Regions from separate parts of the Chromohalobacter sp. HP20-39 genome, predicted to be linked through region 2. Evidence: predicted binding sites of a transcription regulator. Region 2 holds the regulator's gene; each other region holds the start of a gene.
What was found. Region 2 encodes sigma-54, which starts transcription at its own class of promoters, with help from an activator protein. Its sites were predicted from a motif close to TGGCACNNNNNTTGCTNT; they were not measured.
Positions count from the first base shown of each region.

Region 1 (2,203 bases), on a different contig from region 2:
GGCTTCGGCAGCAATTTGTACCGCCCCGGGCGCAGTGCCGTCGAGGTGGGTGAGGTTGCACGCGAGCTCGTTGCCGAGTGGCGGCGGCTCGAGGAGCTCTACACCATGACCGAATTGTTCGAGCACGAGGGCGATCAATGAGCGCCGAGGAGCGACTGATTGTCATCGACTGGGGCACTAGCAATTTCCGGGCGTTTCTGGTCGATCGGCAAAGCGGTGCTTGTCTCGATACGCGGCGTAGCGAGGCAGGCCTCAAGGCGCTGGAAACCGCTGAGTTTCCGCATTACTGCCAGGCCCAGGTCGGCGACTGGCGCGAGGGTGGGCGTGTCCCCGTCTATCTGGCAGGCATGGTTGGCTCCAAGCGCGGCTGGAGTGAGGCACCGCAGCTCGACCTGCCCGTCTCGGGGTGGGATCTCGCCGCGCATGTCGTGGCCGCGCCAGGGTTGGAAAATGCCTGGATCGTGCCGGGCGTGAAGCAAGTCGACGAGGCCCACTGTGACATCATGCGCGGTGAGGAAGTCCAGGCCTTCGGTGCACTGGCCCTGGCGGGGACCTCTGATGCCGATTGTTGCTTGCCCGGTACCCACAGCAAGTGGGCGCGCCTGCGCGATGATCGCATGACTACTTTCACCACCCTGATGACGGGTGAGCTTTATCACGCGGTACGCTTTCACACCTTGCCAGGCGAGCCCGCCCGTGATGAGGCGCCGTTCGATGAAGACGCCTTTCGCCAGGGACTGGCGCGTGCCCAGGACGAGGACGGCGTGCTGCATGCCCTGTTCGAGGCGCGCAGCCGACATCTCTATTGCGGTCTGGCAACCGAGCAGGTGGGCAGCTTCATCTCCGGCGTGTTGATCGGTGAGGAAGTGCGTGCCATGCGCGCCGCACGCCCCGACCTCGAACGCCTGCTGTTGATCGGCGCCGAGGCTCTACGCAGCCCTTATACGCTGGCACTGGCAGCGGCCGGTCTCGAGGTCACGCCGCTGGATAGCGACGCGGCGACGCTTGCCGGGTTGGCGTTGATCGCCGAGCATCATCACGCCGAGTAGCGGGTTCTGCTCATATTGCCTATGCATGGTACGCCCCGTTGTAGTGCACAAGATGCGCCGCAGCGGGGCATTTTTGTGGGCGTGCCTCAATCATGCACCGTGGCGGGGCGTGCACGAGCCCTTGGCAGCCGGGCTCGAAGCGTTGCCTGTCAGAGGATGGCATGATCCGTGCTACTCTCATCTGAAGAGTTCCTTTCATGGACGCTTGCGGCGGCCATGCGGCGCATTCCGGGACATTTGAAGCGGTGCAAGGGGGAGAAGGCTCATGACGCAGTCGGTTTCGCATACGCCGTGGCTGGTGTTCACCGATTTGGATGGCACGCTACTCGACCACGACAGCTATACGTGGCAACCCGCCGCCGCTTGGTTGTCACGGCTCACCGAGGCCGGTGTCGCGGTGATTCCTACCACCAGCAAGACCCGCGAGGAACTGCTGGCCCTACGCAATGAGCTGGGCTTGACGGAGACGCCGTTCATTGCCGAAAACGGTGCGGTGATCGGACTGCCGGCACGCTGGCAACATGCCCGACTGGATCGCGACCCCGCCGCGCCGGATGGGCTTATCGTCAAGACGCCGTCACTGGATATCGGTTTCATTCGGCGGCGTCTCGAGGTGCTACGCGAGCGGTTGGGCGTGCGCTTTCGTGGCATGGGCGAGTTGTCTCTCGACACACTTTGCGAGTTGACCTCGCTGAGCGCCGACAAGGCGCGTCAGGCGCAGGCGCGTGAAGGTAGTGAGCCACTATTGTGGGACGACGACGAGGGGGCCCTGGCGCGCTTTCGTCACGCCTTGGAAAGCGATGGCCTGCGCCTGACCCGAGGCGGGCGTTTCTGGCATGTGATGGGGGCGGTCGACAAGGGTCAAGCGGTGCGCTGGCTGCTCGATCGTCACACGGCGCTGCGCGGTGTCCGGCCTTCCAGCGCGGGGCTTGGCGACGGTCCCAACGATGTCAGTCTGCTCGAGGCCGTCGATCATCCGATTCTAGTGCGCGGCAAGCACGAGGCGGTGGTGGACATCGCCGGAGGAATGACGCTCTATCGCACCCGGCAGCCTGGCCCCGAAGGTTGGGCTGAGGGGATCGCCGATTGGTGGCAGACCTGCATGGATGCGACGTCCGGAGACAAGACCCCCCAGGAGGACACGTCACGATGAG
Region 1 is NZ_JAWHTP010000001.1:178,682-180,884, reverse strand. It holds gene RVY79_RS00850 (2-dehydro-3-deoxy-6-phosphogalactonate aldolase) at 1-141, shown strand, start outside; gene RVY79_RS00845 (2-dehydro-3-deoxygalactonokinase) at 138-1,049, shown strand; gene RVY79_RS00840 (HAD-IIB family hydrolase) at 1,315-2,202, shown strand; gene RVY79_RS00835 (glycosyl transferase) at 2,199-2,203, shown strand, end outside.
Region 1: a site for sigma-54 is predicted at 1,207-1,224, ahead of RVY79_RS00840 (HAD-IIB family hydrolase). Genes of this name have one in related genera too.

Region 2 (2,203 bases):
TTCCCCAAGAGGCATCGATCTTTCGCAAGCTCTCGGTCGCCGACAACATCATGGCGATTCTCGAAACACGCCGCGATCTCGACAAGGCCGCGCGCAAAGCGCAACTCGAACGCCTCCTCGAGGAGTTCCATGTCACCCACATCCGTGACAACCCCGGCATGAGCCTGTCCGGAGGGGAGCGCCGTCGCGTCGAGATCGCCCGCGCCCTGGCCACCGAACCCGCTTTCATCTTGCTCGACGAACCCTTTGCCGGGGTTGATCCGATTTCCGTCGGCGAGATAAAGAGCATCATTCGCCAACTCCGCGATCGTGATATCGGCGTCTTGATCACCGACCACAACGTCCGCGAAACCCTGGATATCTGTGATAACGCCTATATCGTCGGCGACGGACAGATCATCGCCGAGGGGCATGCCGACGCCATCCTCGCCAACCAGAAAGTACGCGACGTCTATCTCGGCCATGAGTTCCGACTGTAAGCGCAAGCTACTGGAACCGCCCTGCGCTTATATAAATGGCACGATTGTTGCTTCCGTTCTTGCAAGTGACGTCGTCGCGGGATAACGTACGGGCACCGTTTCAGGAAGCGACGACCGATTCTCCATGTCCATGAAACCTACGCTGCAGCTTCGCGTCGGCACCCAGCTGACGATGACGCCTCAATTACAGCAAGCCATCCAGCTCTTGCAACTCTCGACGCTGGACTTGCGCCAGGAGATTCAGCAAGCGCTCGACTCCAACCCCATGCTGGAACTCGAAGAGAACTTCGACGAACGCGAGGTCAGCGAATCCCAGCAGGAGGATGACTGGACGGACGACATCCCTGAGAGCCTGTCGCTGGATAGCGAATGGAGCGACACCTATCAAGATGCCGGCTCCTCGCTGACGGGCGGAGGCGGTAGTAGCGAGGAAGGACCCGACATAGAGCGCAATACCGCGCATACCAGCCTGCATGACCACCTGGCTTGGCAACTCGCCATGGCCGACATGACACCGCAAGACCGCGATATCGCCGAGAGCCTGATCGATGCCGTGGGTGCCGACGGCTATCTCACCCTCTCTCTCGACGAACTGGTCGAGGGCCTTCGCGGCCAAGGCCTTTCCGGGCTCAAGACCAGCGATGTCGAACACGTCATGATGCGCGTGCAGCAGTTCGATCCCACCGGTGTCGGTGCCCGCGATCTGCGCGAGTGCCTATTGTTGCAGCTCGGTGCTCTACCCGAGGACATGCCGCTGCTGACCCAGGCCAAACGCCTGGTACGCCAGTTCCTCGAGGCACTGGCCGGCAACGATCGCAAGTTGCTCAAGCGGCGCCTGCGCCTCGACGAGGAGGAACTCGATCATGTCATCGCGCTGGTTCGCACGCTCGATCCACGGCCCGGCCTCGCCTTCGAGGACAGCAGCAACGACTATGTCATCCCCGACCTGATCGCACGCCGCGTTCGACAGGACTGGCGCATCGAGCTCAATCCCGAGGCGCTCCCCCGGGTACGCATCCAGCCGGATTACGCCGCGCTCATCAAGCGCGCCGACAAGAGCGATGACAATACCTTTCTCAAGCAACATCTGCAGGAAGCCAAATGGTTGCTCAAGAGCCTCTCGAGCCGTAACGACACCTTGCTGCGCGTGGGACGGGAGATCATGGCGCGCCAGCTCGATTTCCTGGAACACGGCGAGGAAGCAATGAAACCACTGATCCTGGCCGATATCGCCAGCGCAGTGGATATGCATGAATCGACCATCTCCCGCGTGACCACGCAGAAATTCATTCATACCCCACGTGGCGTCCTGGAGCTTAAATACTTCTTTTCCAGCCACGTCGGTGGTCAAGGCGAAACCGATGCTCATTCCAGCACGGCAATCCGCGCGCGGCTGAAAAAATTGATCGGTGACGAGCCGCCACGCAAGCCTCTATCCGACAGCAAGCTCGTCGACCTGCTGGCCCAGGACGGGATTCAGGTCGCACGACGCACCGTCGCCAAGTACCGTGAAGCGATGGGCATTCCTTCTTCCAGTGAGCGCAAACGACTCGCCTGATGGAGGGCGAGTTGCACGCACTTACCACGCTGCGTAGACTCGCCGCGACCTTTGTCAGCCAACGCCTGCTCAGGGCTATGCAGCGCTCTAAAAAGGGTTACAATCGAAGAGCCAACCGATGGAATAGGAGCGTGCCATGCAAGCCAATATCACCGGTCATCACATC
Region 2 is NZ_JAWHTP010000003.1:217,423-219,625, reverse strand. It holds gene lptB (LPS export ABC transporter ATP-binding protein) at 1-479, shown strand, start outside; gene RVY79_RS07605 (RNA polymerase factor sigma-54) at 604-2,037, shown strand; gene hpf (ribosome hibernation-promoting factor, HPF/YfiA family) at 2,174-2,203, shown strand, end outside.

Region 3 (2,203 bases), on a different contig from region 2:
CTCCTTTGAAAAGGCGCCCGTCAGGCGCCACGCATCATGCAAAACGCCACGCCGAATGGCGTGGCGTTTTGCATTTAAAACATCACCCCATGTCTTAGGCGACATCCGCCAGCGGCTCAGCCGGGCCGAAGAACTCATGATGGCGACGTGCCGCCTCGATCCCGAGCGTCCCCAGCACCGCATCGACGCAGCGCATGAAGTCCGTCGGCCCCACCGTATAACAGTCGGCGTCACGCGGCACATACTTCGACAGCAGGTCGGCATCCACGCGGCCGACATGATCGGGCATATCCTCCGCGCGCGGTCGAGAATAGACGCTAATCACCCGCAATAATGCCGGATACGCCTTGCGCAGTTCGGCCAACTCGCCAGCGAAAGCACGCATCGCGCCATCACGCGCCGCATGCAGGTAGACGACGCGACGCCCCTCGACGAGCGCCTGCCGGGCCAGCGGCAACATCGGCGTCTGCCCCACGCCGCCACTGATCAGCATCACCGGCGTATCGCCCTCGACCAAGGTCAAATGCCCCGCCGGTGGCAGCAGCTCCAGGGTATCGCCCACCGCCAGGCGGTCATGGAAATACCGGCTGACCTGGCCACCCTCCTCGCGCTTGATGGAAATCCGATAAGTCTTGCCATTGGGCGCCGCCGAGAGACTGTAGTGGCGATGCACGGTTTCGCCGTCGATGGCCAGCTTGAGACCGATATACTGCCCCGGACGATGCGCGGCGACCGCACCGCCATCCACCGGCGCCAACTCGAAGGAAGTAATGACGGCACTCTCGGGGCGCTTGGCGACGATGCGGAACCCGCGGGTACCGTCCCAGCCACCGGGCTGAGCGGCGAATTCGTGATAACGGCGTGCCTCCTTCTCGATCAGAAGCCCCGCCAGTTCCTCGTAAAGCGCGCTCCAGGCATCGGCGACCTCCGCCGTCACTGCCTCGCCCAGCACCTCGCCGATCGACGCCATCAAGCATTCGCCGACGATCGGATAATGCTCGGGGCGGATTCCCAGCGACACATGCTTGTCGACGATGATGCCCAGCACCTCGTCGAGACGTGCCGGCTCATGGCGCAGTTGCACATAGGCAACGACGGCACCCGCCAGCGCGCGCGGCTGCCCGCCACTTTGCTGATGCGCAGCATTGAACAGCGTCTTGACCTCGGGGTAGCGTGCGAACATCAACGGATAGAAGCGCTTGGCGATGGCCTCGATGTGTTCGGCGACCACAGGCGTAGTGGCGGCGATAACGGATTCCTGAGCGGATGTCAGCATGATGTCTCCTCGCGATACTTGCAGTATGTATCCCTGTTATCGCAATCGGAGTGCCAACTCGGAGCATTTCGCCGCCCCCGCGACATTGTGCCACGCCAGTGCCGGCAAGGCCGCGTAGTGGCCGCTTCCAGCGTACTTCAAGATGAGACCCGGTGAAGGGCGAACCCTTGCCTTTGCCATCGCAAGTGTCAAAATAACATTCATTTATGCGTGTCGTTATGACAACTTTCTTGGAAACTATGTATAAATGACAGCATTCCTGAATACCTTGCGCGGCCTGCTCGCCGACCTCAGCGTCGGACGTGGCAGCGATGCCCTGCCCGAGCGCTGGGCACAACTGCTCGCCGCACTGGTCGGCGCTTATCCCGCCGATGCCAGCACTTTGATGGTCGCCCACGACGATGGCCTGCAACCCGTTGCCGTGCTGGGCCTCGATGACGAAGTCCGCGGTCGCCGCTTTAGCCTGGCGGAGCACCCGCGTCTGGCCGCGATCGCCGCGCATCCCGGCGTGTGCCGCTTTCCGCTCGACTCGCCGTTGCCCGATCCCTTCGATGGCCTGCTCGACGACACCTTGAGCCACGTGCATGACTGCATGGGTGTGGCCCTGCGCGATGGTGACCGGCTGCTCGGCATGCTGACGCTGGATGCGTTGACACCGGGCTGCCTGGCCGCCATCGACGATGACGAACTGTTGGCTGCGGCAGGCCTGCTGGCGACCTGCCTGCGTCTCGCGCAACAGCTAAGCGATACCCGCTCGCGCCTCAACCAGGCACTCGACCAGCACTTCCCCGACCCCAACGCACCGCGCAATAGCACGCCCGATTGGCAAAGCCCCGCCATGCGGCGACTGGAAGAAAGTCTTGTCCTGGTGGCGCCCACCGACATGAGCGTGCTGCTGCATGGCGAGACCGGGGTCGGCAAGGAGCG
Region 3 is NZ_JAWHTP010000011.1:39,171-41,373, reverse strand. It holds gene hmpA (NO-inducible flavohemoprotein) at 95-1,276, opposite strand; gene norR (nitric oxide reductase transcriptional regulator NorR) at 1,524-2,203, shown strand, end outside.
Region 3: a site for sigma-54 is predicted at 1,315-1,332, ahead of hmpA (NO-inducible flavohemoprotein). Genes of this name have one in related genera too.